Regions from separate parts of the Simiduia curdlanivorans genome, predicted to be linked through region 1. Evidence: predicted binding sites of a transcription regulator. Region 1 holds the regulator's gene; each other region holds the start of a gene.
What was found. The regulator PhoB, encoded in region 1, activates phosphate uptake and scavenging genes when phosphate is short. The targets are predictions, from matches to a motif close to TGTCATAAANNTGTAACA.

Region 1 (7,597 bases):
CTTGTGGGGCCGGCGCTCGGTTTTCTACATCGACAAGAACCCACTACTGGTGAGCGAAGTATTCCTACCAGACTTTCTCGCGAGCCTTTAAGGAACATCACATGGCCAAGGATCAACCCAGGAAGTCAACCGCAGCAAAAACGCGCTCGACCAAACCAGCGCGCCAAGTAAAAGCCGGCACCTCGACCCTAGGCGCCTATTGGCGCCTAATGCGCTTTGATAAACCCATCGGCACCTTGTTGTTACTCTGGCCCACGCTCTGGGCGCTCTGGATCGCGGCCGATGGCACACCCAGTTTGCGAGTGCTCGCTATCTTTGTAGCAGGCGTCATTGTTATGCGCGCGGCGGGTTGTGTTATTAACGACTACGCCGATCGCAAGGTCGACGGGCAAGTGGCTCGCACCAAGTCGCGCCCTCTGGCAACCGGCGAAGTGACGCCGTCCGGCGCGTTATTGTGCTTCGCTGGGCTCATTATCTGCGCCTTTTTTCTGGTCCTGCTCACCAACCTATTAACCCTTTCGCTGGCCTTTGGTGCCTTGGCACTCGCAACGATTTACCCCTACATGAAACGTCACACCCACTTACCGCAAGTGGTGTTGGGCGCCGCCTTTGCCATGAGTATTCCCATGGCCTTTGCCGCCGTGCGCGGTGATCTGGATAACGGCATCTGGCTCATATATACAGCCGTAGTACTCTGGACCGTGGCCTACGATACCTACTACGCCATGGTGGATCGCGCCGACGATTTGCGCATTGGGGTTAAATCCACCGCCATACTGTTTGGCGAACTGGATCTCGTGATTATCGGCTGTTTGCAGCTAATGACACTGTTTGCGCTGTGGTTGGCGGGCGATCACTTTAAGCTTGGGCACTACTATCTCGCCGGCCTAGCTGGTGCCGCTTTGCTGTTTATTTGGCAGCTCTGGCTCAGCCGCAAACGCCAACCTAAGGCCTGCTTTCAGGCCTTTCTTAACAACAAATGGGTGGGCGCGGTGATATTTGCCGGCATACTGGCTGATACCCTGCTAGCTTGATTAGAGGCCTCGTCATATAACTGTCATCTAACCGTAATCTAATACAGGTCCAACCAAAGTGCAGACGAACCGGTTATGAGCAAAAAGACCATTTTGATCATCGATGACGAACCCTCCATTCGCGACATGTTGCGCGTGGCCTTGGAGATGGCAGACTACCGCTGTCTAGAAGCGGAAAATGCCCAGCAGGGTCACGCCTTGGCGATTGATGAGAAGCCCGATTTAATCCTGTTAGACTGGATGATGCCGGGCACATCGGGCATCGAGCTAGCTAGGCGGTTAAAGCGCGAAGAGATCACGGCCAAAACCCCCATTATCATGCTCACGGCGAAGGGCGAGGAAGATAATAAAATTCAGGGCCTAGAGACAGGCGCCGATGATTACATCACTAAGCCGTTTTCGCCGCGCGAGCTGATTGCGCGGTTAAAGGCCGTGCTGCGCCGTATCGAACCCGATACACCAGAACAGCCCATCACCGTCGATCAATTGTGCCTAGACCCCATTAGCCAGCGCGTTACTATCGCCGATGAGCCGGTGGATATGGGTCCAACCGAATACCGCTTGCTGGCTTTTTTCCTGACCCACCAAGAGCGCGTGTACAATCGCGGCCAGCTGCTCGACCACATCTGGGGCGGCAATGTGTATATTGATGAGCGCACGGTAGACGTTCACATAAGGCGCCTGCGCAAGGCTCTATCCATGCAAGAACACGACAGATTTGTGCAAACCGTGCGCGGTTCGGGCTATCGATTCTCCACCAAAGTCGCCAGCAAATAAGGACGTTTCGTGTTAAGAGGATTTCATGCCGAGCTCAAGCGCGTCGCCCTGTTCACCACGCTGTGCATTGGTTTTGGCCTGGCCAATGGCTCCGTGCTGGTCACGCTGTTGCTGGGTTGTACCCTCTATATCTTTTGGATGCTTTGGCAAATACGGCAGCTGGATTTGTGGCTAAACCAGCGCAAAAAATCGCCGCCGCCGGAGGCCAGTGGGATTTGGTCTGATATTTTCGAAAGCATTTACCGGCTGCAAAAGCGCCAGGAAAAAGAGTCGGATCGCGTGAGGCAGGTGTTAAATCGCGTTCAGGAAACCACCGGCGCACTGCCCGATGCGGTGCTGTTACTCGACAGCCGGGGCAATATCGACTGGTGGAACCCAGCTGCCGAGCGCCTCTTTGCCTTTGAGAAAACCGACCAAGGCCAGCCACTGGTGAACTATGTGCGCAACCCCAAGTTTGTCGCCTACATGGAAAACCAAGACTACCGGCAGCCGCTCGATTTACCCGCCTCGCGCAATAAAGACCAGCGCCTGCAGTTCCAAGTCACCCGCTATGGCCAAAACGAACGGCTAGTGGTGGCGCGCGACATTACCTCGCTGCACAAGCTTGGGCAAATGCGCAAAGATTTCGTCGCCAATGTATCGCACGAACTGCGCACGCCACTGACGGTACTCAAAGGCTATTTAGAGACTCTCGCCGACGCCGACGATAAACCCGAGGCCTGGCAGAAACCACTCGCGCAAATGCAACAACAGTGTTCGCGCATGCACATGCTGGTGAACGACCTAATTGCGCTTTCGGTGCTCGAGACAGAGGTTAATCCCGAGCGGCATCAGCCGGTTGCGCTCTATCCACTGCTCAACCGGCTAATCGACGAAACCCATTCGGTGGCGAAGCAGCCGCGCAATCTGGTGTTAAACTGCGCTGACGATATCGCCATACTCGGGGTAGAAAAAGAACTTCAGAGTGCCTTCGGCAACCTCATTACCAACGCCATTAAATACACGCCTAACACCAGCACCATCACCGTCAATGCGCGCAAAGATCAATATGGCCTGCAGGTGGAAGTGGCCGACAACGGCCCGGGTATAGACGCTAAACATCTGCCGCGCTTGACCGAGCGCTTCTACCGAGTAGACGACAGCCGCAACAGTGCCACAGGCGGCACAGGCTTGGGTTTAGCCATCGTCAAACACGCCCTGTCCCGCCACGACGCGCGGCTCGACATCAGCAGCCAAGTAGCCAAGGGTTCGAGTTTTACCTGTCACTTCCCTAAACAGCGACTGCTACAGATTACACCTCAATAACTAGCGCGCGCGCCGCTACCCAAGTAGGCGAGCAAACCTTAGTATGGCGCCATGCTAAATATCGAACTCGTTGATACCATCGAAGCCATAGGTGCCAACACCTGGCAGAGTCTTTTGCGCAGTCGCTACCCCTTTGGCCGGTACGATTTTTTGCACGCCTTAGAGCAAGCCGGCTGCGTCGGTGCGGCGTCGGGCTGGCAGCCTCAATACTTGGTGGTTCGAAACCCGGCGCGACAGATCATTGCCTGTGCACCCTTGTATTTGAAACAACATTCGTGGGGTGAGTACGTTTTTGACTGGGCCTGGGCCGAGGCCTTTCAGCGCGCCGGTAGACCCTATTACCCCAAATTGGTCGCCGCCATTCCCTTTACCCCAGCCTGGGGCCCGCGCATGTTCGGCCAGCTAACCCCAGCGGAGTTGCTGCAAGTGCAGCAGTGGTTGGAGCAACATGTTGAGACAGAGCAATTGAGTAGCTTGCACTGGCTACTGCCAGAAGCCGCCGCGAGTGAGCAATTAAGCGCCCGGTGGGCGCAGCGGCAAACAGCCCAGTTTCACTGGTTTAACCGTAGTTTTAACGATTTTAACGAGTTTTTAGCTACATTTAACGCCAGAAAGCGAAAGTCGCTATTGCGCGAGCGGCGCAAGGTGATGGAGCAGGGTGTTCATTTGGTTCGCAAATCTGGCGCCGACATCAGCGCCGCCGACTGGCGCCTGTTCTATCAGTGCTATCACACCACCTACCTAAAGCGCTCAGGCCGGGCCGGATATCTCAATTTTGATTTTTTCCAGCGCCTTGGCGAGGTGATGGCGGAGCAAATGATGATGGTGATCGCCCAGCGCGGCGAGCAAACTATCGCCACAGCCCTGTGCTTTTTTGATGATGAGACCCTTTACGGTCGCTATTGGGGTTGTCTAGAGGAGGTTGAATGTTTGCACTTTGAGGCCTGTTACTACCAAGGCATAGAGTTCGCCATAGCGCGCGGCCTTAAGCGTTTTGACCCGGGCGCCCAAGGCGAGCACAAGATCCAGCGCGGCTTCGAACCCGTTGCTGTTTACTCCAACCACTACATCAAAGACACCGACGCCCGCGCCGCCATTAATCACTTCATCGCCGAAGAGCGCAACCAGACCCAAGCCTACCTCAAGGCCGCGCGCGACTTATTGCCTTATAAAAATACTGACAACGCTTAAGGTTCAGCTCCTACTTTCGAGTATCACTTTAGCCAAAGTTACACGCAGCCGGAATTATCTTAAGCTCCCACGCTGACGCCAGCTCACTTGGCGCACAAGTAATGTCCACCAGTAAAATTCAAAGAAGTAGCGCGCAGGGTCGGGCTCATGATCGATGTCGATATAGCAGCGTCTAGTAGCACTAGTCCGCACACCCACTTGTAGGCTTAGCGCCCAACTCACCCAGCCACACTCATCGAAAACCGCCAGTGCTCCCGGAACTTGCGGCTTGCGGCTTGCGGCTTGCGGCTTGCGGCTTGCGGCTCAAAGTTTTTCCTGTCTACCGTAAACTGTAAACTTCTGTCCCTAATTCTTCCGCCACACCAACAAGCGATTGTTCGCCGGCATCTCGTTATCTTCTAACGCCTTTAAATTCGCCAGCTGAGCTAGGTGTTGGATTTTTTCAAAATCGCGAATACCGCGCTCGGGGTCTTGCGCCTTTAACCACACATCGAAGCGCTCGTTACTTTCACTGGTATAGCTACCGCCGTAATTCATGGGCCCATAAAGCACAAATAAACCGCCAGAAGATAACTGCTCACCCACCTTTGCAAACATCTGCTCGACACAGGGCCAAGCCATAATATGCGCCGTATTGGCCGAGTAGATCGCGTCAATTGGTGGTAGTTCAGGCCAAGATTGGGTTACATCGAGCAAAAAGGGGCCGCGCAGATTGGGCAGATCGTACTCCGCCATCCACAGGCGAATGCCGGCGTGGTGCTCTTCTAGGTCGCTGGCAAGCCAGGTCAAATCCGGTAGCGACTTAGCGAAATGTATGGCGTGCTGACCGGTGCCACTGCCCACCTCTAATACCGTTTTAATACCATCAAACAGGCGCCGCAAATGTTGCAGAATAGGCGCTCTGTTGTTCTGGCAGGCTTGAGAAAAGGGTTTAAGGTCGATTGATTCCACAGACAACACCTAAATTATTGTTATTGAGTGCGTCGATACACGGCTACAGCTTAGCGATATATTTCGACAAGCTCTCAAATTTAGCAGGATCATCGTCCACAAAGCGAATAGTGATTTTAATCAGCCGCGTGTCCATGCGCGCCTCGGCCGCTTGTAGACTACTGATATAGCCATTTACCCGCGCCACAGCATTGCCATCAAGATCCGTGATATCTAGCACGGCAGACTCAAACAACTGTGGTAATTGATCGGTGCGCTGGATAATACCGTTTAACGCCTGCAGCGATAGCTCACGGATTAAGCAGTCCAGTTGCTGACCCGCTAAACGCAGCTGCGCCATGCCTTTTTTCGATTTCGCAGGGGCTTTAGCAGCCGCCTTTGGCTTGGCTTTCGGAGCCAAAGCCTCAGCGGCTGGCACTGAGACAGCTGCCGGCTTGCCAGTAAGAGCTTCGATAGAGCCAAATGCCACGCCTTGTGCGCCAGCCGCCGGCCGGCTAGTGGCGTCTATTCCCAGGCGTTTCAATTGTTTTGACACTTTGGTCATCAACTCGTCAGGGGTAAACGGCTTGACCAGATAATCGGATACGCCCGCTTGTACCGCCTTGACCACAAATTCCCGGTCGCCTCGGCTGGTAACCATCACAAAGGGGGTCTTAGCATGGGCTTCCGTGGCTCTAACCCACTGCAACAGTTCCTCGCCAGACATACCTGGCATTTCCCAATCCGACAAAATAATATCGACACTTTGCTTCTTAAGAATCGACACGGCTCGGTGGCCATCGGGCGCGTCGAACAGGGTAACCCCGGGCAGCAAGGTTCTAAGATTTTTCTTCACCATATCGCGAATAAAACTGGCGTCATCAACCACCAGAATGCGTGCAGACATTCCACAACCCCTACATAAGCGTTAACTTATAGCCTAGCAGGCAAGTGCGAAATGGGCTGGTTAGGATGGCATTTTATGCGTAGGCGGAAAGGGGCTGATCTACTAACAAGGCATTATTCAAACAACGGCCTAGCTGCTTGGTATCGGCCAACCAGGCTAATGGGACAGGGAAAAATTGGCTATCGACGTCCACGCCCGTGGGCTTGAGTGGGCGGATACCGGGCAAGAGCTCGGCGGCAACTTGGTGACCCAGTTGTAAATAGAGGGTGTTATTGACAATTAAACCGACCAGCTGGCCGTGATAACTGATGCTGACAGCGTTAAATCGATGACGGGTTTCGACCGTCGCGGTGCGGCTTCCGCCAGCCTTTTGCAATTGCTCGATGACATAGTCGACAAACGCTAGATCTTGCTGCATGGGTCACTCCAGTGGCTTTGCGGTGCCTTCTAAGGCGCTGCAAACATTAACAGGGGTGACTGCGTTTACCCTTTATTATGGTTGTTGGCTGTAGCAACTAAACACTCTATGCACTTTCGAAATAACAGAGATCTAGCTGAAGCCACTGAGGCAAATCCACCGTGCCGCTACATTACCAGTAAGCAAAAAACCTGCAAGACGGATTTGGACTAAAAAGCACGCCAAACTATTTCAAATAGACTATCAAATAGATTAGCTAGCCGTTTTACGTTTGAATACCCATTCAGTGTCACTAGAGCTGGCCGCATCAAATGCGTAACCATCGGTACTAAAAGTCTTTAAGCCATTAACGTCGGTTAATTGGTTTTCAATAACATAGGCTGCCATCAAACCGCGCGCCTTTTTAGCGAAAAAGCTAATAATTTTGTACTGCCCATTTTTATAATCTTTAAATACTGGGGTCACAATCGGCTTGTTCAGTTGGCCTTTTTTCACGGCGCGAAAATATTCCGCCGAAGCAAGATTAACCAATACATCGCTACGGCTAGCTTGTAATTGTGCGTTTAACGCCTGGGTGATTTTATCACCCCAAAATGCGTACAAGTCAGCGCCTACTGGATTGGTAAATTTCGTTCCCATCTCCAGGCGGTAGGCCTGCATTAAATCCAATGGGCGCAATAGCCCGTACAAGCCGGATAAAATGCGCAAATGTTTCTGCGCAAAGCTACGCGCCTTAGCGTCAAAATTTTCCGCTTGCAAACCGGTATACACATCGCCTTTAAAGGCCAGCATGGCAGGCTTGGCATTGCTTGAATCAAAGGGCTGTTGCCAGGCGTGAAAGCGATCAAAATTCAACGTGCCAATTTTATCGCTAACACTCATCAGTGCAGAAATATCGTGTGGCGATAACTTTTTCAACTCATCAATAAGTACTTGTGAATGCTCGAGGAAGCCGGGCTGCGTCGCTTTCGCCATTTTCCAAGGCGTTTCAAAGTCTAAGGTTTTTGCTGGCGAGATAACCAATAACATCAATAA
Region 2 (7,597 bases), on a different contig from region 1:
CCTGGCCCTGTGTGGGGTAAAGTTGCTAGCAAGGCCTATGAATCTGACAAATTGTTGCGCCGCCGGGAAAAGCTCATCAATGCGCTGGCCGGCGAGAACTTTAGCGCCGCAACCTAGCGCTGAAAAAGACAAAAAAAAGCCCGCTTCAGCGGCACTGCGATCGCGTCGTTTTTCTGGGACAGCAGTGGCTTCAGCGGGCTTTTTTTAGGATTCCATTTGCGACTGCTGGTAGTTCTGCAAGCCGACTCGGTCGATCAACCCGAGTTGGGTTTCGAGCCAATCCACGTGCTCTTCTTCAGACTCGAGTATGTGCTTCAGAACGTCGCGGCTTATATAGTCTTGCACAGACTCACAGTACTTAATGCCGGCTTTCAGATCGGGAATCGCCTTAAGTTCTAACTTAAGGTCGCAGCTCAGCATTTCCTTCACGTTTTCGCCGATCATCAGCTTGCCCAAATCTTGAAGATTGGGAATGCCTTCGAGAAATAGGATGCGCTCGATCAACAGATCGGCGTGCTTCATTTCATCGATGGACTCGTGATACTCCTTATCGGCCAGTTCTTTCAGGCCCCAGTCTTTATACATGCGCGCATGCAAGAAGTACTGATTAATGGCGATGAGTTCATTGCCAAGCGCTTTATTGAGATGGACAAGTACTTGCGGGTCGCCTTTCATACAAGGGCTCCATTTGCTCGAAAGTGTAAGTGAGCAAGTGTGTGCCTCGGTTAGACATCTGTCAAGAATTTAGGCTGTAAGTGTTTGAAATATAAGGAGTTGACGTAGATGTGTAGCGCAGTTGAAAATACGAATACTTAGCGTTTATGCCGCGGCGTAAAAGAGGTCGCCATTGCCGCCGGTGTGCATCTGCAGGGTTTCATCAATGATTTCTTGCGCCAACATACTGCACTTGCCACATTGGCTCGCCACACCTAAGGCCTTGCGCACTTTGCGCAGGTTAGTGGCACCGCCCGCGACAGCGTCGGTTATTTGAGAGTCGGTAATGCCTTTGCAGATGCAGACGTACATAATGTTCTTCACTGGATGGTTAAATCACAGTTGAGGAGTTTACGGTAATAGGAATCATTGTCAATAGCTGATAGGAATAATTCTTATTTATAACTGTTTGTTTGGATTACCCTTGAATCCACTGCAATCGGTACCATATAGAAACTCAATGAGACAGGCGGCGTGCGCAGGCTACTATTGCGCCGCTGATTTTTCTTTGGTGGCGGCAGTTGCACTGGCTAATTGGCATCACCTGAAATTTTGGTTGAAGCGGCCTATGCTGGGTCAATCATGAAATTTACCGCGTTACCCTTACAAACCCTGTATTCGAATTGAACAAGGAGATAAAACATGGGCGTATTAGTAGGCAAGCAAGCTCCAGACTTTACCGCAGCAGCTGTATTAGCATCTGGCGAAATCGTTGATGAGTACAATTTGGCCGCGAGCATTAAGGGCAAGAAAGCCGTGGTGTTCTTCTATCCACTGGACTTCACCTTTGTTTGTCCGTCTGAGTTATTGGCTTTCGATCACCGCATCGAGGAGTTTAAAAAGCGCAATGTTGAAGTGATTGGTGTGTCAATTGACTCACATTTCAGCCACAACGCTTGGCGTAATACCCCAGTAGATCAAGGCGGTATTGGCCCAGTTCGCTATACCTTGGTTGCCGATATCACCCACTCAATCTGTAAAGATTACGATGTTGAGTCTGAGGGTGGCGTAGCTTTCCGCGGTTCTTTCTTAATCGACGAAGATGGTTTAGTGCGTCACCAAGTAGTGAACGACTTACCATTGGGCCGTAACGTTGATGAGATGTTACGCATGGTTGATGCCTTGGCGTTTAACCAAGAGCACGGCGAAGTATGCCCTGCCGGTTGGAAAGATGGCGATAAAGGTATGACTGCATCACCAGAAGGTGTTGCCGCTTACCTGAAAGAGAATGCTGACAAACTGTAAGTTTGTGGGTATTTGGAAGCCGCGCCTCGAGCGCGGTTTTTTTTCGCCAACACTTTGCCCTAGAGTAAAGCCATTTATTGGCCAAGTAGGTGTTGATGCTTTGCGCTAGGTAGAGAAGATGCGCGAGTGTAGGGCGCCAATGTGACAGCTACCACACTATCTAAGATTAGTTTGTCATTCAAAGTCGCTATTTTTATACCCATTAACGCTAAAAAATGCCGAAAGATGCTTCAAGTTAGTGAACCCTTCACGCCTGATAAAGTTTCTACCTGTCTAACCTGTCATATATTTCCACACCCTAAGCTGACTTGCTTTGGGCTCCTAATTGATGCCGACAATAAATTGGCACCTGAACATATTGACATATATAACTTGTTGTTTTTGATAGCTATTTTTCTTGCTGATTAAATTTTAATCAATCCGTATCTGCCCCGCATAACTAGGGCAATTGGCGCTGTTTCAAAAGGGTCATGCACAGACTTATCCACAGAAAGTGGGGATAAAACTGAAATCTGATTAAAAATTAATCGAGCTCTGGCTATTAGTTAGTACATTAGTTTGAATTTAAAAACTTGTCGATTGTAAGTCGTGCACTTGGTTCTAAAAATGACCGGTTACATTCGATTTGCCGCCTATACTGAAAGCGATTTTGTTGCCGCGGCAATGGCAAAGCCGGCTAACTTCGTCGATGTGTTGGTCATAATTTAGACGTTTGTAGGGAGTATATTGTGGATTCAGACCGTCGCAGGTATGCGCGTCAAGCAACATCTATCCGAGTAGAGATGACGCACCCGGCCTTTGGTACCTTGGTGGGCTATACCCGCGACATTTCCGATGGCGGGGCCTCAGTGCAGCTGGAAACGGAGCAGGTACCGCCGCCAGGAACCTTAGTGCATGTGATTTTTAAGAAAATTGCTGGGCAGATTAATGATGACCCCGTGGCCATGAAGGTTATGCACCAGGAAAAGAGCACGATTGGGTTGATGTTTTGCTCTAAGTAGCCGGCCCGTCTGTCACTCTTGGCAATCTCCGGGGCCGCGTTGGACTAAGGCAGTGGTGCGCGAAGGCAGTGTTGGGCTAAGGCAGTGTTGGGTTAGCACAATGCTGTGGTAGGGATATGTCCGCCGGGCTTTGTTCTACCAGGCGGGCTAATTCATCACAGGCTAGCGCTGGGTTGCCGCGTAAATCTAATGTTTGTAACTGGAGTAGCGATAACACCGCATCTGTGCCTTGGATACGGTTATTCTCCAGCCGCAACACTTTTAATTTACTGAGCTTTGCCAGGGGCTCGATGGCCTGTATGTCATTGTCGGCTAGGTTAAGTGCCTCAAGCGCCGAAAAGTAACTCAAGCCCGATAAATCGTTAATTCCCGCATGGGTACAGCTCAGTTGGGTGAGCTGTGCTACGGCCGTGATGTTCTTATCTTTGATGGTTTGGTCGATACAAGTTTGCAGGTTGTTATCGGCCATGTGGAATTGCGTTAGCGCGGGCGCTGGTTTGTATATCTCGCGCTCGTTCAGCGTTACCTCGTAACCTTTGCAGGCACAAAGCAGGGCGCCGCTCGCGCAGAACAGCAGAAGAAGTTTATAGCCCGTCATATTTGTTGCCCCCGTATCGAATGGCGCAGAGCATAGCGGCAGCGGGCGTGAATAACCAGTTTCGATAAATCTGTCTGGTAATGAGATCACCGCCACTTATCCCCTCGTAATAACCCTTGTATACTGCCGCACGTTAAATGAACTAAGTGTTCGCGCTTGGGTCTTAACGGCGTTATTTCAGTTTTTTGACTCTTTTTTGAGGTGCACAATGCGATTTTTGATTATTGCTCTTTTGGCTCTGACCATGGCGGCTTGCCAGACAATTGATCCTTATACCGGTGAGGAAAAAACCAGCAATGCCACCACGGGCGCGGCTGTAGGTGCGGTTGCCGGTGCGGTTCTTGGCGCGGCCACGGCGAAAAAGGGCAAAGATCGCGGCAAGGCTGCGGCCACGGGCGCTGTGATAGGCGGCGTTGCCGGTGGTGGTGTTGGCTACTACATGGATCAACAGGAAGCCGCTTTGCGCCAAGAGTTGCAAGGCACCGGCGTGCAGGTGCGTCGAGAGGGCGACAAGGTCTATCTGATTATGCCGGGTAATATTACTTTCGCCAGTGGCCGTCATGAGATCCGCAGTGACTTTTACCCAACCCTGAACAGTGTTGCCAAAGTGTTAAAGAAATTTAACAAAACCGCCATTAAAGTTGCCGGTCACACTGACTCGGTGGGCAGCGATTCCAGCAACCAAGTATTAAGCCAACAGCGCGCCTCGAGCGTGGCTCAATACCTTCAAGGTCAACAAATTCCCGCTACCCGTATTCAATCCGTGGGTTATGGCGAGAGCTACCCCATTGCGAGTAACGAGACGGCCGCCGGGCGCGAAAGCAACCGTCGCGTTGAGTTAGAGTTACTGCCGCTGTAATTTCGTCGGCGCCCATTGAACCGGGCGCCGCGTTTCTGTGTTTTAACCTGCACCATGCTCTAGGATGTCACCTTAAAATGATGCGTTTTTCTGTATTACTTCTGTCTCTCTGCGGGCTGAACATAGCGCCTGTGGCCATGGCCGACAAGTCAGTCGAGACTGAGCCGAAGACGCTGGCGCCGCAGGTTTTAGCCAAGGTGCTAGAGCGCGAGTTTCTTTATAACATTGGCTTGTCGAACCCCGGTACACTGGGCGTTGATCGCGTGCGCTATGAGTTGGAAGTGGTGGATACCTGGAATGGCGATCGCACCTTGGTCAAGGGCCAACATATTCGCGTTACCACACCGGGCGGCTGCGATCACCTATTGAAAGCGGATCAGCGTTATTTGTTGCCCCTACAATCCGCGCCAGCCGCCCTAGGCGTCTCGACAGCGACCGCTGACCTTAGCAGCGACACTTTGCCCATGCTTGAGCAATGGCAAAGTGATTGTACCGTGGCAACTGAAGCAGCGGCCAAGAAAGTCATTGCGCGGTTGAATCAGCAGCGCCAAGGCCAGCACCCAGCGCTGCACCTAAGCGCTAATTGATAGCGAACGCATTACCTGACTGGGTTTGTTGGAATCGTTGGTGTGATGCTTTTTGCACCACACAGGAAGGTTATTTTTTAGCGGGGCGAGGGCACAGGCTTTACTGTAACCACACCTCTACCCGTTGATTCCGCTCTTTGTTTGACCCATCCACTTGCATGCTGGCACCAAAACCAGCCACCGGCGCCGAGCCCACGCCTTGGTTGTAGAGCGCCATTTTCACAGCGGTAGCACGCAATTTGGACAGGATCAGAGCGCGCGAGGTTGTCTGCTTAGCATCGCCAAAGCCGATCAGTAGCAGTTGCTTATTCTGCTGCTCGGGTTGCGACATAACGGCCACTAGGCGCGCCACGTCTTGCAGCGCTTTATTGTCCAATTCGGCACTGCCGGCGTTAAAGCGAATATTCACCGATAGACGCTGCGCCTCTTTCACCAGCGCTAAATAATCTGGATCGTCGATATTGTTTAAGTCTGGTTTTACCAAGCTTGGGTTTTGCGACACATAACCGACATTTTCTACCACCGCTTGGCCCGCTTGGCCTTGGGCGAAATGGATAAAGTCGTTTATGTAGGGGTTGCTTGAATTAGGCGATAGATACAGGTAAAGGCGCCGCGACAAGAGGTAATCCTCGGTGGCCACGGCGATTTTGGTGGGCTGCATCGGCTCGGTGCCCTGATTGTAAATAGCAAGGGCTTTGGCCTTGTTCACCGCAGCGAGGCCGACAAAACCAATGCCCCTGAGGTTGTTTGCCACCTGTTTCGATAGCTCGTCGTTGGATTCAAAGCGCGCCGTGCCATTGGCCAATGGTAGTTTGCCCAGCACCAAATTTTTGAAGGTGTCCCAAGTGCCGGAGTTCTCGTCTCGGGCATAGCGCACTATCTCACCTTGGCCGGCACCGAGTTGATCCCAATGGCTAATCTCGCCAGAAAATATTTTCGCCACTTGCTCGCTGGTTAATGCATCCAACCTATTCTGTGGGTGAACGATGATGGCGAGGCCGTCGATGGCGATCACTTTTTCGGCGGCAAAGCTCTCCATTTCGCCTAACGGCTTGAGTTTTTGCACCTCCTCAGATTTGATGCGACGCGATGACATGCCGATGTCGGCAGTGTGATCGTCTAGCCCTTCAAATGCAGTAGACGAGCCGTGTGCGGCAATGTCTATGTAACTTGGTTTGGTTTGATTGGGGAGAAAGCCGAGTACGCGATACTCGTTTTCCTTATCGAGAGCCTGACGGCTGATATTAACCAAGCCTTTCGATTGCAAATAGTGTTCAGCCATTTGCGGCACCAGTTCGGCACCCACGGTATTGGAGCCTTTGGCGGTGAACAGTAAACCTTGTGCCAGCGTCGGGTTGTCGGCGAGCGCGAGGGGTGAAAAGGTTAGCCAAATACCACCTAAAGCGGAACATATTAGGTTGCGTAACTGCTGTGGCTTGTTGCTCATTGCTACTTCCTTTCGGGTGTGGGGCTTAATACCGCCGTTTTCAGGCGCGAGGCAAGATATGACAGTAATGTTGCAGTTTGATGACGGGTGAAAGATAGGTTTTATATTTTATGGGGAATTATGACGTTCAAGAGTCTAATTCAACACAGCAACTTTAAAGTGTATACAATATTTTAAAGTCTCCGTTCACGGTTACATTAAGAGGGTGAATTATGACCAAGTGTTTAGGTGTGGGTGGCTCAACACCCGAGCAGGCGCTGGCAAAACTACGGATAATGAATGCCGATGTGGCACCTGTACCTGTGGCTGAGTTTCAAGCTCGAATCGCACGTGCGCAAGGCTTGATGCAAGCGCAAGGTATTGCCGCTATCTATCTAAATGCCGGTACCAATCTCTACTACTTTACCGGTATGCAGTGGTATGCCAGTGAGCGCATGGTGGGGGCTATTTTGCCGGCCCAAGGCGAGCTGCAGTTTATCGGCCCGGCCTTTGAAGAAAATACCTTGAATGAATTCATGCTCGTACCAGGCACATTCCACGGTTGGCAAGAGCACGAGAGCCCCTATGCACTGTTTGGTCTAGTGCTGGCGCAAATAGGTATTACCGACGGCCTTATCGGTTTGGATGAAAGTGCCTCTTTCTTCATAACCGATGGTATTGCCAAAGCCTGTAGCACCTACCTCTGGTGTAATGCCGATGTCATCACGGCAGGCTGCAGGATGCAAAAGTCCGAGCTTGAAATTGCACTGATGCAGCGCGCCAAAGACATGACCATTGAAGTACATAAAGCGGCGGCATCTATTTTGCGGGCCGGCATCAGTACCACCGAAGTGAAAAACTTTATCGATGACGCCCATCGCGCCGTGGGGGCCTCGGGCTCTTATTTTTGCATCGTCTTATTTGGTGTGGCATCGAGTTTCCCGCACGGGGTTAAGAACCCGCAGATTCTGCAGGAAAACGACTGGGTGTTGATCGATACCGGTTGCCAACTGCACGGCTACAACTCCGATATTACCCGCAGCTTTGCCTTTGGCGAGATAACGGCGCGCCAGCAACAAGCCTTCGAAGCGGAGCGGCTCGCCCAATTGGCCGCATTTAATGCCGCGCAACTTAATGCACCCTGCGCCGCCCCCGATGACGCGGCAC
Region 3 (7,597 bases), 670 kb from region 1:
TGTTGGCGGCACGCTTGGCGCGTTGCTATACGCCGACTACCAATTTTTTGCCCTGTTGTTTCCTGCCGCTATTTGTTTGTCGCTTGCGATTGTGTATCGGGTGTACGCTAAAAAACACAGCTAAGTTGACTGTCGTTGAGTGTGTTATCGCTTATCGCTATCTAGATCAATGTAGTTCAGCGCCGGCACGCGCTTAATGTTCAGGCTAATTAATTCTTTTCTAGCTCAACTCTAGTAGTGAATACGTATTCATGCACCTCCCCCTTGCAGTATTTTTCCCTTAGCACCATTCTTTTTCTAATTCGCGAGCTGTAATCTTTTTGGGAGTGTGTTTACGCTACCGTGGAAAAGTGCGGCCGAATGATATTGCAACAGACGGAATCGGCCCTAGCTGGCCGTTAGTCAGGAGTGGTAAAGGCGGTATGCACTAGGAGCGGTAATGTCCGTTTGTTGTTTTAACCCGATAACAATAAGCAAGGTTAAAGCAATGAAGATTTCACATATTTTGGCACTCGGCGTTGTCAGCGCCAGCAGTGCTAGCCCGGCTATGGCCGATTGGTTTTTTCGTGGTACAGCTAACACTTGGGCCGCCAGCGCACTCACCCAGGTGAGCGCTAACACCTATGAAACCTGCCAACAGTTTGGCGCGGGTGATGCCGGTGGTGGGCCGCGTTTTAAAATTGATAGGCTAGGTGATTGGAGCGAAAATTATCCCGCAGCGGATTACCAAGTGAGTGCCAATACAGCCTATTCAATTGCTTTCAACAGTAGCACTAAAGCGATCAATGCAACGCAGGTCGCATCCTGTAGTGCCGCTAGTTTCAGCAAAATATTTCCATCACTGTATTTTCGCGGAACGCCAAATGCTTGGGCAGCTACACCCATGGAACTTGTGGCGAATAATACCTGGCAGCTGCAAATACATTTCGATGGCCAAACCAATCAGCGCTTTAAAGTGGATGTAAGCGGCAATTGGTCGCAAAACTATGGCGACACTAATGGCGATGGCTACTTAAACCAGGCGGGTGCGGATATTTCCTTAACCGGGCAGGGCGACTATTTGCTCACCGTAAACGATCAAACGCTGCAATACACTTTGCAGTCTGTGGCATGCACCAGTAACTGCGGTGCGGCGGCAGATACCTTGGGTGCCGTATACGACGCCGAGGGTACAACCTTCTCACTGTGGTCGCCAGATGCCAGCAATGTTGCGTTGGTGTTGGAGGGTGTTAATCACGCCATGACTAAAGTGACGAGTTTCAACGGCTATAGCGAAGTGTATCAAGTGCGCGTCGAGGGCGACCTTCATCTCGCCGAATATTATTTCACCGTCAATGGCAACAGAGTGCGCGACCCCTACGGAAAAATGGCGGTGCCGCAAAGTGATACCAATATTGTGATGGACATGGCACGCACAGAACCCCTTGGCGGCTGGGCTTCGGTGCCGGCACTCAACAAGCGCGAAGATGCCATCATTTATGAAGTGCACATGCGCGACTTTACCATCCACCCAAGTTCCGGTGTAGATGCCGCTAAGCGCGGAAAGTATTTAGGCATGGTGCAGGCGGGCACGAAATACAATGGTGTAAAAACGGGTATCGATCACTTGAAGGAGTTGGGTGTAACCCATGTGCAGCTGTTGCCGGTTTACGATTATGCCACCTGTGATGGCCTGCCAGATTCAGACCCTTGCTATAACTGGGGCTATGATCCACGCAATTTCAATGTGCCGGAGGAGCGCTATTCGCAAACCCCGCTAGATTATGAAAATCGGGCGCGGGAATTTAAAACCCTGGTTAACGAACTGCACAAAGCCGGCATCCGCGTCGTTATGGATGTGGTCTATAACCACACCTATGCCAAAGAGATGTTCGATAAAATTTCTGGTAAATATTACACGCCTACGGATTTATCCGGCACTGGAAACTCCATCGACGCCGATGTGCCCATGGTTAGCCGGATGATTCAAGACTCGCTACAGTACTGGGTGGAGGAATATAAAATCGATGGTTTTCGCTTCGATTTGATCGGCATTTTTTCCCACGCCGAAGTGGAAAAGTGGGGCGCACACCTAAACAGCCAATTCCCTGATCGAAATTTATTGTTGTACGGCGAACCTTGGAATGGTTACGCCTCTGACCCAAAAGAAGGTCAGCGCGTGCGCTATGGCACCACACGTTTTATGGCAGAGGAACACGTCGGCGTTTTCAACGGTGCTTATCGCGAGGCCATTAAAGGCAATAACGACGGCACGGCCACTGGCTTTATGTTCAATAATTTGTCGGCGGCCGACAGTGGTTGGGCAATCTACGACGGTATGCGCGGCTCCCCCTACAACAGTAACGACGGTCGCAATGGCACCTGGTTTCGCAATTACACCGCTGACCCAGAACAGAGCATTAATTATATTTCCGCACACGATAATTTCGGCCTGTGGGATAAGGTGTACCTGAGCTTGTCGAGTAACGTGGTGCAAAATGGTTCGCACCAAATCATGAGCTTAACGCCGCCGGCGGATTTGGCTTATCCAAAGCGCGTGGTTAATTTTGGTATGGGCCAGATTTTTACCAGCCAAGGTATTGCCTTCGTGCACGCCGGTGATGAATTCTTGCGCACCAAAACCGCCGACGAACAAATAGCTACCGCATCCGCATGGAACTATGGCCAACACGGCGGAACACACAATACCTATAACTCACCCGACAGTTTTAACAGTATTAAATGGCATAACAAAGTCAATAATGCGCCAACGTTTAACTACTTTCGCGATCTAATTTCGCTGCGTAAAGCCCATGCTGGCCTGCGTATGAACACTAATGCAGAAATTGCTCAGTATATGGCCCTGTCTCGTCCAGCAGAGTTTGGCGGCCAGGTGGTAACAGGGCACATTACTTACCCAAGCGATAGCCACAATTTGTTCGTAGTGTATAACAGCGGCAATAATGTCTACGTCAATTTGCCCACCGGCAATTGGACTCGCGTTGCTGATGCCAATGGTGCCGCCAACGCGGCCGGTCTTTCGGGCACGGCGTTAGTGGAGGGCAGCGCCGTTACGGTATTTAGTCAAGCTAGGTAATCACTGCTTTGCTGTACTAAAACCCGGTGGCGACATCGGGTTTTTTATTGCGCTCAATAGCCTACATGCGATAGTTTGGCGTTGTGCTGTACTCACCAAGCTACAAGGCGTGTGGCCTGTTTCTACAAGCTAGAGATTTTAGATCGGCTTGGTTGTTTGTCGGCCGTGCATAGGGGTTGAGGTAAAGAGGTGATAGGCAATGATCAATGTTCGCGCACTGGGTGCGCTTGTGCTGTTTCTGTTTGGCTTGTTTCAATTGCTGGATTTGTGGATCGCCGGTTTTTCTTGGGCGACGTTGTTACTTGCGTTGGTGGCGTTTTTACTTGGGTATTGGTTGTGGCCGAGTAAACGCGATGATCCCAGGCATCGCTATCAGAACAGTCAGTGGTTCGATTGGCTCGAGTTTTTGGTAGAGCTACCGGTGGAGATTCTACTTTGGTTAATAAGGTCTTTATTTGGCCTCCTGCGGCGAGGGGTGGATGACGTAGATATTATTCCCTAGTTGAAAATTTTCATACTTACTTTAAGCGGGGAGTTTAGCTTTCAGTATTTGGTAGGGGATAAAAAAAGCCCAGCAAAGCTGGGCTGTTAAGGCTTGCGAGATTCGAATTATTGGACTTTATAGATAGTGGTCGTGCCGCTCACTTCATTGCCCACAATCAATAGCGCCTCGCCGTTCGGACTATCTTCTGCACTGACAAAGACCAAACCTTCTGGACCTAAGTCGCCGGCGTCAACGCCTTCTTCTGGGTCGATGGAAAGATCGCGGTTACTGGTGTATTCCACAAAGGCCGGTGCGAAGGGGTTGCTCACATCAAACACCATAATTCCGCCTTGGCGCTCTAAGCCAATAAACGCATAGGTGCGGCCCGCTACTGTGCCAATGGCAACACCTTCAGGCTCTGGGCCTTTGTTGTCGCTGCGGTTATCGGTGCTGTTTTTGTCATTGGACAAATTAAAAAACAAGGGTGATTGATCGGCAACGATCTGCTCCATTTGATCGCCGGAATCGAACACCATGTCGCCTTCGGCATTCCAAATGCTGAAAGAGCGCGCGCCGAAGGCATAGATTTCTTCGAAATTGCCATCCTTATCGGCATCGCCGGTGGCGTTGGTTACGGTTAAATCTCCCCAGCCTTTACCGTCTTGTAATTCGGAAATTTGATCGGCGGTGAATACCGTGGTGTCTAAATTTAAATCTTCCAGTGCCACTTCATCGGCATAGGCTAAGCACTCGTCGTCGCCTAAATCTGTGTGGCCGGCGCCAGTGCAGGTGGCGCTATCGGCATCGTAAATATATTCGCGGCCATCGCCTTCGTTGGCGGTGATCAAGTAGGTTTTGCCGTTAAAACTGTAGGCAGCAATACTGTCTGGCATGTACATACCCAGAATCGGCTGATTCACAATGGTTGGGAATTCATCGTTTTTATCGCCGTCAAAACCCATACCTTGCAAGCTGTGATCTTTGTAGCCGAGCGGCACAATATCGGTGACCGTTGCTGTGGCAATATCAATTAGGGCCAGTGCGTTATTTTCCTGCAGGGTGACATAAGCCGTTTGGTTGTCGAGAGAAACCGCGATGTATTCAGGTTCAAGGTCCATCGCAACACTGGCGCCGGGGCCGGTGATGCGTACGCCGTCGTCAATTAAATCTGCCAAGCTCGCGTTAAAGCTGGTGAAAGTAGCTTGTTTAACCACAGCGGCAGTAATACCCGCGGAAATATCTACCAAGGTGATAGAGCCTTCCGGGTCGTTGCTGTAGTCGCTACTCGGCTCGCCCTCGTTGGCACTGAGAATGGTTTGGCCATCGTGTGAAAAAGTGACCATGTCTGGCAATGCGCCAGCGGTGAAGGCGGCGGCGAAACTGTTATCGCTGGTGTTGTACACGTAGATGCGGCCGGCGTCTTGTTTGTTGTCGGCCTCTACCGCTACCGCGAGCAGGCCATTTTTAACTGCAACGCTGTTGGCGCCGCCGCTGGTGAAGCTGGCGCTGTCTTGATCGGCAACCGCAAGGGTAGCTATTTTTGCGGGCTGACTTGGGTCTGCTATGTCTAATACATCGATGGTGTTAGCGCCGGAGTTGACCACAAAAAGCTTGTTGGTGCTGCTATCGAAGGCAACAATTTCGGCGCCGCCGGCGGCGAATAAACCAGATTCGTAACGACCGATTTGTTGCAGGCGGCCATTGCCGGCATTGCTGCCATCGGCACCATCGCTACCGTTCGCGCCGGGTGCGCCAGCCGCACCGTCTACGCCATCTGAACCATCAGAGCCATCGCCACAGGCGCTTAATAATAAAGACGCCATTAATGCGCCAATGAGAAAGTAAGGAGATTTAAGCATGTGTGCCATTCCGTTTTATTTTAGGACGGCAGTACACTAATGGTTAGATATGACAGGCGCATGTCGGCTTTATGACATGACGGGTGTCTCTGAAAAAAACAAACGCCTAGCGTTGACGAACGATTTACGCTTTTTCACTGCTATAGGCTTGGCGTGCTGCTCCACAACATAGCTTGCATAGCAAAGGCTAATAAAATGTTAAAAACAACGGCTTGGCCGAAGGGCACAAGAAAGTATAACCAGAAGCCAAAGTTGTCGATGCTTATCATTATTCCATAGGTAAGCACACCGCCAGCCCCAACCAATATTGGCGAGAGATAGGAAAATAGGTTGGCCCACGAACCTTGAAGGTCTACTGCCATGCGTTTAAACCAAGGCGTGTAAAGTAGGATGGGGGCGTTCGATAAAATCATACCGAGAAACCATTCCAAAACACCTAATTGCCAGTGGTTGTTATTAGCCAAAATAAGGAATATAGCAATGTTACCGGCAATGGTCAGAAATTTAACAAGCTCAAAATAATGTTTAAACATGGGCTAGCCTCGATGATCGGTGTTGGCAATTAGATGTTGTTCGTGCATGCGCGGCAGAGGTTAAAAAAGCGCTGAATATAAATAACCTGCGCCAATGGCCATGGATAAAACCACACCGAGAAAGGCCACAATCATCTGATGCTTAAACAGGGACTTCAGTAAAATAACTTCCGTTAAACTGGCGCCAGCACTGCCAATGATCAGTGCCATTATTGCGCCTAACCCCATGCCTTTACTTGCCAAGGCGGCGCTTAGTGGAATGAGCGCCTCTGCCCGAATATACAGTGGAATACCAATCACTGCAGATACCGGAATGGCCAAAGGGTTACTATCGCTGGCCAGCCGTGCCACCAGTTCCGTGGGCATGTAGCCATAAATCACAGAACCAATAGCGATACCGATAAATAGGTAGGGCAGCACTTTTTTAAAATCGAGCCAGGTAACTAGCCATATTTTTTTCCACTTATTTATGACTGGCGCTTCACCACAGCATGAATCTTTTTTGCCGCACGAACTCGGTTCGATATAAGCCTCTGGCCTGATGTAGCGTGCAAATCCAAAGCTATCGAGTAAATAGCCCGCAATTACCGCCACGGTCATGGATACCGCGAAATAGAAAAGTGCGATCTCTAAACCAAAGGTAAACACCAGTAACCCGATAATAGTGGGATTTAATAGCGGGCTGGCAAATAAAAATACCATCATGCTGCCGAAGTTGGCCCTGGCGCGTAGCAATCCTTTTAGGAAGGGAATGGTTGAGCAGGAACAAAAGGGTGTAATGGCGCCTAAAAAACCCGCCACAAAGTAACCTTTACCCTTGTTGCCGCTGAGTATGCTCTGAATTTTCGCAGCCGGTATATAGGCTTGAAGCACGCCTACCAAGTAGCTAATCAGCAGGAATAGAGCGGTGAGTTCAACGGCTATGAACATGAACATGGTTAAGGTTTCGGTGAGCATTGGGTGAGGTTGCATGATAACAATCCATATTTCTAGAATGTTCGAAATATAATGGCGCTGCGATGGCCTAGTCAAGTTATTTCTAGTAATATCGAAATAATATTGGAAGGTATATACGTATGAGGAGTGGCCCTGATGAAAGTTGATGACATTGCCAAGGTGTTAAAAGAGCTTGGCCACACGACGCGCTTGGCGATTTACAAGCGTGTTGTTAAAGCGGGGCACCAGGGCATCGCGGTTGGCGGCTTACAAGAAAAGTTGGCAATCCCCAGCTCCACTTTGTCGCACCATATCTCCAGCTTGGTATCAGCAGGCCTTATTTCTCAACGACGCGAAAGTCGCACACTCTATTGTGTTGCAGAATATGAAACACTCAACGCGGTCATTGGTTTCTTGCAGGACGAGTGTTGTATTGATGAGAGTACTTAATGGGGTATTCGGCGAGGAGGTTTGTTGTGAAATGTGTTAAGTGCGCAGCAGCGTTTAACGTAAGTAGGAAGGAGGCTTTTCCCTTGTGGGATAGGCCCACCGTTATCTGCCCAAATTGCAAAATAGAGTACACGCACAATTATTGGGCGCCTATGTTAGCAGGGTTGATAGCCGGTTTAGCAACTGCTGAGTTAACGCTCTCCGGTACTGAATACGTGCATTACTTTTCATTTCCCGTGGTGTTTTCATTAGTCTGGCT
Region 4 (7,597 bases), 390 kb from region 1:
ATAGGCCACTTCATCGAGGCTGCGCAGCTTTTCCATGACTTTTTCACCGAGTAAACGCGATGGTACTTCCCGCTCGCCCGTGGCCTGCAGCGCGTGTTTGATTTGATTGAGTGCGGATTCGATATCTTCCATCGACACCGGGCGCTTCTCCAGCGCGCGCAACAAGCCCGCCCTCAACTTTATTTCGTCGAAAGGCTCGCGCGTGCCATCTTGTTTGATAATGCGCGGCATGAGCAGTTCGGCCACTTCATAGGTGGTGAAGCGCTCGCGACAGGATAGGCATTCACGACGACGGCGCACCTGATCGCCTTCGGCGACCAAACGAGAGTCGATGACTTTGGTGTCATCGGCGCTGCAAAAAGGGCAATGCATAGCGTCAATCCAGCAATAATGTGGCGCGCATCTTACCACGCGCAGCCCCAGAGGCACTAAATTGACAGCAAATACGGCCTGAAAAGTGAGGCTATACTGGGATTTTCACCCCTGATACCAGCACGTATGAGCAAAAGCCCAGCAAATCTAATCGCCAACTTAAAGGATTTCTTGCCCGGTTATATCTACCGCTGCAGGGCCGACGCCGATTTTACCTTATTGGAAAGCAATGGTCAGATCGAAGCCGTTACCGGCTATCAGGCCACAGACTTTCTCGACGGCACCTGTAGTTTTATTAGCATCATCCACCCAGACGATCTGATCTTGGTCAACCAGCGCATCAAACAAGCCCTCGCCGACCACACCAACTTTCAAATTGAATACCGCATTATCGACAAATTCGGCCAGGTTCGATGGGTGTGGGAGACCGGCTGCACACTCGGCAATGGCGAGATTTACGGCTTTATTAGCGATCAGCTACCCGGCTTGGGGCGTCAGCACCGGCTCAATGACGCGCAGCGTCGAGTGGTGGCCGTGGCCAGCTCGGGTGCCGTTTCCGCGGGCGACGAAAAAGCCGTGGCCGAGGCTATTTGCCAACACTGTACCCAGTGGCTAGGCGTTGAGCGCACCAGTGTCTGGCTGTTCGACGACAGCCAAACCCGGCTTGACCTAGTGACCTTACACCTCAAATCCAGCAACCAATATTGCACCGGTCCATCGCTCAAACGCGAACAATACCCCGCCTACTTCGACGCCCTAATCACCGGCCGCGCTATCGATGCCAGCGACGCGGCAACCGACCCAAGAACGTCGGAGTTCGCCCAGGGGTATCTGGATGTATTAGGTATAGATGCCATGCTCGATGCTGCGATTCGCAACGGCGACCAGATCATCGGTGTGGTCTGCTGCGAAGCCGTGGGCGAGCACCGACAGTGGAGCCTCGACGATATTAATTTTGTCGCCGAATTGGCCGATCAGTTCTCTCAAACCCTGAGCAATAAAGAGCGTTTAAAAGCCCGCTATCTCGCCATTAAGGCGCAGGCCGCGAACGATGCCAAAAGCCGCTTTCTCGCTACCATCAGCCACGAAATTCGCACCCCGCTCAACGGTGTACTCGGCATGGCTGAGCTGCTGATCGACTCGCCGCTAAACGCAGAGCAGCAAGACATTGTTGCAACACTACAAAGCTCTGGACAGCTACTTTTATCGGTGATCAACGATGTGTTGGATTACTCAAAAATTGAAGCGGGAAAATTTGAGATAGTGTCCTCGCCGGTCGATTTAAAACGCTTGCTACGACAAATGACGTCACTGTTTCAGTACGCAGCCCAACAAAAAAATCTGGACTTAATCGTTGAAATTGAAACCGAGCTACCGCCGCTGTTGCTAGATGCGAGCCGGCTACAGCAGGTCATCGCCAACCTGCTTAGCAACGCCATAAAATTCTCTCAGCGCGGCAAAATTGCGCTGCGCCAATCCGCTAGCGACAACACGCTGATGGTCGACGTGATAGACCAAGGCTGCGGTATTAGCGACGATCTCAAGGCGCGGCTGTTTCAACCCTTCGAACAGGAAATTCGCGACCATCAACAGGAAAAAACTCAGGGCACAGGCCTCGGGCTCGCCATATCCAAGCGTATTGTCGAAGCCATGGGTGGCAACATTTTGGTGACCAGCAGCCTCGGAGCCGGCTCTACCTTCCACATCCAACTGCCGCTCACGCCAGCACCGACAATTGCGCCTAGCACCCACGCGACTGCTCCCATAATTGCACTGGAAAAACCTCTAAACGCACTCTGCGTTTGGGTGGCGGAAGACAATTTAGTGAATCAACGGGTTATCGAAGGTCTGCTCAAACGGCTAGGCATTGAACCCGCAGTTTTTGCCAACGGGCAGCTACTGCTAGATGCCTTGGCGCAAGCGGAGGCACTACCGGATATTATTCTGATGGATTGTGAAATGCCGGTACTGGATGGCTTGAGCGCCACCCGGCAAATTAAAAGCAATGCCAACTGGATTGGCATTCCAATTATCGCACTCACCGCACACGCACTTACCGACTATCGCGATAAAACCAGAGCCGCCGGCATGGACGGCTATTTAACCAAACCCATTCAGCCCGAAACGCTCAAGTCGGCGCTGGAAACGACGCGCGCAGCAGTAAGCAGGCAAGGTTTATAACAGCGAATCTTCAAACTGCACCGCCCGATCGGCCATTTTATCGAGCAGATAAACAAAGCGCTCCTCGATAACGCCGCGTTTAATTTTTAAGGTTGGCGTCAACAAACCATTCTCGATAGTCCAAGGCTCTTGCATCACTATAAAGCCGGCCAATTTTTCATGGGATTCCAGCTCGGCATTAAATTCAGCTAAAGATTGTTCGAGCGAATGTGCCAGTTCCTCTCTAGGCGCGGCACGCCCCGCGTCGGTCAACACCACCAAGGCAACCGGTGCCGGACGGCCAACCCCCATCACGCAAGATTGCTCGACCCAGTGATTGCGTGCAATTAAGTTTTCAATGGGCGCTGGCGCCACATATTTTCCCTTTGCGGTTTTAAATTGCTCCTTCAAACGGCCGACAATTTTGTAGGCGCCATCAGCCGTTTGCGTGCCGCGATCGCCGGTTTTAAACCAGCCGTCAACGAAGGACTCCGCCGTTGCCTCTGGGTTGTTGTAGTACTGGGTAAACACCGCCTCGCCGCGAATTTGCACCTCGTCGTTTTCGCCCAAACGCATCTCCACACAAGCCACCGGCACGCCAATGGTGCCGATGCGTTTTTCGCTATAGGGCAAATTAGAGCAAGACATACCCGCCGTTTCGGTCATGCCCCAGCCCTCGGCAATGGGCATGCCTAAGCGCGCGTACCAGTGCAACATATCCGGCGCAATAGGCGCGGAGCCAGAACCAAATACCCGACACTTATCTAAGCCTAAACCGGCGCGAACTTTTCTCGCCACCAACTTACCGAGCAAAGGAATGCGCAATAAGCGCTGTAATTTTTGATCTGGCATCTTGGCTAAAATGCCGACCTGAAACTTGGTCCACAGACGGGGCACAGAGATGAAAAACGTCGGCCGCGCATGCTTTACATCGTCGACAAAGGTTGCCAAAGACTCGACGAAAAAAATTTCCACGCCGGAGTAGAGTGACATCAATTCGAGCACACAGCGCTCGGTGATATGCGCCAGCGGTAGATAAGACATGCAGCGATCGGTCACCTGCCACGTCACTTGCGCTGCCGAGGTATAGCTCGACGAGGCCACATTGCGGCAGGTTAACACCACACCTTTGGGGCGGCCGGTCGAGCCAGAGGTGTAAACCAAGGTAAAAATGTCATCGGGCTGCTGGGTCGGCAACTGGCCGAGCGGCTCATAGGTGTCCAACCAAGTTTGCCAGTGCGCAGTGGCATCGGCCGTTGGATAGGGAAAAGCAATGCGCAAAACCGACGCAGGTATAGCGTTATTGGCTGGCATACAATCGTCTAGCTTACCTAAAAAAACCGCGCGAGCAGCGCTGTGCTCTAACACATAGGCAATGGTGTCTTCGCCCGCCGTAGAATAAATAGGCACGCTCACCATACCGGCCATCATGATGGCGAGGTCGGCAACAAACCACTCGGCAGAATTTTTCGCAAGAATGGCTACTTTATCGCCGGGCTGAAACTGACTGATCAGTCCTGCGGCAATTCTGCGCGCCTGGCTATCCACATCCGCCCAAGTCCACTGCGTCCACTGGCGCTCGATCGGCTGGTTCAAATAGATTCTGTTGGGGTGCTCGGCAACCCGGGCCGTGAATTGCGCTAGCGGTAAGAGATATTCCATAAGCTCGCCTGACAGTGATTATTTTTATTTATGCATCGCCAAATGTGCCATAGATAGCCGATAAAACAAACCAACAAACGATTGCCTGCGCCACAAGGGCGCTAAAAATTTCATCTTTTTGCCACAAAAGTGCGACACAACGGTCATTTTTGTCGCACACCATACAGCTCATCCACTGTGGAAAATTAAAGATGACTAAGCAGTTTCGCACGTTATTTTTATCCGACATTCACTTGGGCTCTCGACACTGTAACGCAAGGTTATTACTCGAGACCCTTAGCAAGGTCAAAGCCGACACGATTTACTTGCTCGGCGACATTGTCGACCTTTGGGAGCTCAAGAAAAACCACCACTGGCACAGCACCCACACCGCTGTGCTTAATCACTTTAAAAACCTCGCCCAACAAGGGGTTCGCATCGTCTACGTGCCAGGCAATCACGACGCACCTTTGCGCCAGCACTGTGGAGTTTTCCCACCCGGCATAGAAATATGCCGAGAGACCGAGCACCGCACCAAGCGCAACCAGCGGCTACTGTTAATACACGGCGATTGTTTCGATAACGCCTTGTACTGCGCACCTTGGCTCTACTGGCTCGGCGATCGAGCCTACGACCTGCTGCTTTACATCAATCGCCACTACGCGCGCCTGAGCTTTTGGCGCGGCAAGCCTTATCGATCGCTCGCGGGATTCGTCAAACAGCGCTTTCACAAAAGCCAACAACTGCTGCAAACCTATCGCCAACTGGCACTACAACACGCCCAAGACCGAGGCTTCGACGGCATTGTCTGCGGCCACATTCACCACCCGGAACTCTTTCACCAAGCCAAGCACAGCTACGCTAACTGCGGCGACTGGATAGAGAGCTACACCCTGCTGGCGGAAGACCAAGCGGGCAATCTGCACCTGCTCGACGCCAGTCAGCTTAACCAAGCCGACGAGCGCGCCGACGAGGCCTTGGCGCAAGTTGCCTAAGCCGGAAGCCTAGCGGCAAGTTAACAGGTAAGGGCGGGGTAAATTGCTGATCAAAAAAACGGCAATACCGCCGTAAATGTCGTGCCTTTCGCAAAACTCATAGGTACAATGCGTCCCTTTTTCTCGACCACTCTACGTGAACAGAACTGGGGAGTAAGTATGAAGCCGCTCATTGGTATTATTATGGGTTCCACCTCCGATTGGGACACCATGAGCCACGCCGCTGACACCTTGACCAAATTGGGCATTCCCCATGAAGTCGAAGTAGTGTCTGCCCACCGCACCCCAGACAAGCTATTTGCCTATGCCGAAGCCGCCGAAGCGCGCGGCCTAGAAGCCATTATCGCCGGCGCCGGCGGCGCTGCACATTTGCCCGGCATGGTGGCCGCCAAAACACCACTACCGGTGCTCGGCGTTCCGGTGCAATCAAAAGCGCTCAATGGCATGGACTCTCTGCTCTCTATTGTGCAAATGCCCGCTGGCATTCCGGTCGGTACCTTGGCCATTGGCCGAGCTGGTGCCACCAATGCCGCGCTCCTGGCCGCTGCCATGCTCGGCAACAAGTACCCCGAATACCGGAAAGCCGTGGTTGCCTTCCGCCAGGCGCAAACCGACACAGTATTAGCAAAAGCGGACCCTCGGGAGCACAACTGATGAAGATTGGCGTTTTAGGTGGCGGACAACTGGCGCGCATGATCGCACTTGCAGGCGTGCCTCTGGGCTATTCCTTCGTGGTGCTCGATCCCTCTAGCGACGCCTGCGCCACCGAAGCCGCCGACTTGATTCAAGGTGCCTATGACGACACAGCCGCGCTGGATAAGCTAGCAGCCGTGGCGGATGTGATCACCTACGAATTTGAAAACGTGCCGCAAGCCAGCGCCCGCTACCTAGCCACGAAACGCCCGGTTTACCCCGCCGCCGATGTGCTTCATGTGGCGCAAGATCGGCTCAACGAAAAAACCTTGTTTACCCAGCTCGGCATCCAAACACCACCCTATGCGGCCGTAAACTCGCTCATCGAACTGCAGGACGCGGTTAACAGCATCGGCCTACCCGCGGTATTAAAGACGCGCACTCAAGGCTACGACGGCAAGGGCCAGGCAGTGATTAAAACCCAGGCCGAAATGGCTAACGCCTGGGCCAGCATTGGCGAGGTACCGGCTATCCTCGAAGGGTTTATCGCCTTCGATCGAGAGATTTCTATGATCGCTGTGCGCAATACAGCGGGGGAGATTCGCTATTACCCTGTGTCAGAAAATCAACATGCCGACGGCATCTTGCGCGTCGCAAGGGCTAAACCCGGCGATGCCATTACACCTATCGCGCAGCGTTACACGCACAAGCTGCTAGAACACCTAGATTACGTGGGCGTTATCGCAGTGGAATATTTCCAGCGCGGAGAGCAGCTGCTGGCCAACGAATTCGCACCGAGGGTACACAACTCCGGCCACTGGACCATCGAAGGCGCCGAGTGCAGCCAGTTCGAAAACCACGTGCGCGCCGTTGCCAACCAGCCACTGGGCAACACCGCCGCGCTTGGCCACGCCGCCATGGTCAACCTGATTGGCGACCTACCCAGCCAAGCCGAAGTGATGACAATTGCCGATACCCACCCCCATTTTTACGGCAAAGCACCAAGACCTGGGCGCAAAGTTGCACACGTGGGGATTAGATCACAATCAGCGCAGGCACTTGAGGCTACAATCGCGCAGGTGAATAAACTTAAAGGCGCAACAGGCGCTTAAAGCCCACCCACACAACCCACCTTGATAGCGATGGCACTCACCATCGCTAGCCGCTTAAATATACTTCAACTTCCGCAGGGACGCATTCAACCAAGAGAGTGACATGCGCGTCTTTTTGTTCGTTTTATTTGTTCTATTTCTATGCGTTAGCCTAGGTGCGAACGCCAAAACTCGGCAATATGGCAATGCCAGCGTCAGCGAAATTGTCAGTATTTACGATGGCGACACCTTCACGGTAAACATTGACGAGTGGCCCTCGATTGTCGGCCAGCGCATTAGTGTTCGCATTGCCGGCATCGACACACCAGAAATGCGCGGCCGCTGCGAAGAGGAAAAAACCAAGGCGCGGCAAGCCAAGCAATTTACCGTTGCTGCGCTACGCAACGCCAGCCGCATCGAGCTCAAAAACCTGCAACGGGATAAATATTTTCGCCTGTTGTCAGATGTTTATATAGACGGCGAAAATTTAGCGCAACAACTATTAAACCAAGGCTTTGCTGTACCTTACAGCGGCTACACGAAAATTAATTGGTGCAATTACTAAAATCTAGCCACGGTTAATAACAGCGACTAGTGTTAACAGAGCAACCGGTGTTCAACAAAAACAGGCAAACCTAAATTGAACTATTGGCTTTTCAAAACCGAACCCGACGACATCAGCCTGGACGATATAAAAGCGGCTAA

Region 2: the regulator PhoB is predicted to act here: its motif matches at 6,520-6,537, upstream of QWY82_RS16685 (substrate-binding domain-containing protein).
Region 3: the regulator PhoB is predicted to act here: its motif matches at 5,479-5,496, upstream of QWY82_RS01055 (choice-of-anchor I family protein).
Region 4: the regulator PhoB is predicted to act here: its motif matches at 4,303-4,320, upstream of QWY82_RS02200 (UDP-2,3-diacylglucosamine diphosphatase).

Annotation. Positions count from the first base shown of each region.
Region 1 covers NZ_JAUFQG010000004.1:840,653-848,249, forward strand. The annotation lists gene QWY82_RS03895 (chorismate--pyruvate lyase family protein) at 1-91, shown strand, start outside; gene ubiA (4-hydroxybenzoate octaprenyltransferase) at 102-1,034, shown strand; gene phoB (phosphate regulon transcriptional regulator PhoB) at 1,110-1,811, shown strand; gene phoR (phosphate regulon sensor histidine kinase PhoR) at 1,821-3,116, shown strand; gene QWY82_RS03915 (GNAT family N-acetyltransferase) at 3,168-4,307, shown strand; gene QWY82_RS03920 (DUF938 domain-containing protein) at 4,653-5,258, opposite strand; gene QWY82_RS03925 (response regulator) at 5,302-6,144, opposite strand; gene QWY82_RS03930 (hypothetical protein) at 6,218-6,562, opposite strand; gene yaaA (peroxide stress protein YaaA) at 6,815-7,591, opposite strand.
Region 2 covers NZ_JAUFQG010000006.1:652,859-660,455, reverse strand. The annotation lists gene QWY82_RS16725 (HIT domain-containing protein) at 1-117, shown strand, start outside; gene bfr (bacterioferritin) at 205-675, opposite strand; gene QWY82_RS16715 (bacterioferritin-associated ferredoxin) at 820-1,026, opposite strand; gene QWY82_RS16710 (peroxiredoxin) at 1,357-1,959, shown strand; gene QWY82_RS16705 (PilZ domain-containing protein) at 2,688-2,960, shown strand; gene QWY82_RS16700 (leucine-rich repeat domain-containing protein) at 3,037-3,558, opposite strand; gene QWY82_RS16695 (YiaD family glycine zipper/OmpA-like lipoprotein) at 3,767-4,417, shown strand; gene QWY82_RS16690 (hypothetical protein) at 4,495-5,004, shown strand; gene QWY82_RS16685 (substrate-binding domain-containing protein) at 5,105-6,451, opposite strand; gene QWY82_RS16680 (M24 family metallopeptidase) at 6,664-7,597, shown strand, end outside.
Region 3 covers NZ_JAUFQG010000004.1:174,494-182,090, reverse strand. The annotation lists gene QWY82_RS01070 (YoaK family protein) at 1-124, shown strand, start outside; gene QWY82_RS01065 (alpha-amylase family glycosyl hydrolase) at 488-3,076, shown strand; gene QWY82_RS01060 (hypothetical protein) at 3,276-3,578, shown strand; gene QWY82_RS01055 (choice-of-anchor I family protein) at 3,686-5,419, opposite strand; gene QWY82_RS01050 (hypothetical protein) at 5,560-5,952, opposite strand; gene QWY82_RS01045 (permease) at 6,013-6,924, opposite strand; gene QWY82_RS01040 (ArsR/SmtB family transcription factor) at 7,045-7,338, shown strand.
Region 4 covers NZ_JAUFQG010000004.1:450,522-458,118, forward strand. The annotation lists gene nrdR (transcriptional regulator NrdR) at 1-372, opposite strand, end outside; gene QWY82_RS02190 (ATP-binding protein) at 499-2,553, shown strand; gene QWY82_RS02195 (AMP-binding protein) at 2,548-4,194, opposite strand; gene QWY82_RS02200 (UDP-2,3-diacylglucosamine diphosphatase) at 4,386-5,168, shown strand; gene purE (5-(carboxyamino)imidazole ribonucleotide mutase) at 5,328-5,822, shown strand; gene QWY82_RS02210 (5-(carboxyamino)imidazole ribonucleotide synthase) at 5,822-6,913, shown strand; gene QWY82_RS02215 (thermonuclease family protein) at 7,017-7,457, shown strand; gene QWY82_RS02220 (EVE domain-containing protein) at 7,533-7,597, shown strand, end outside.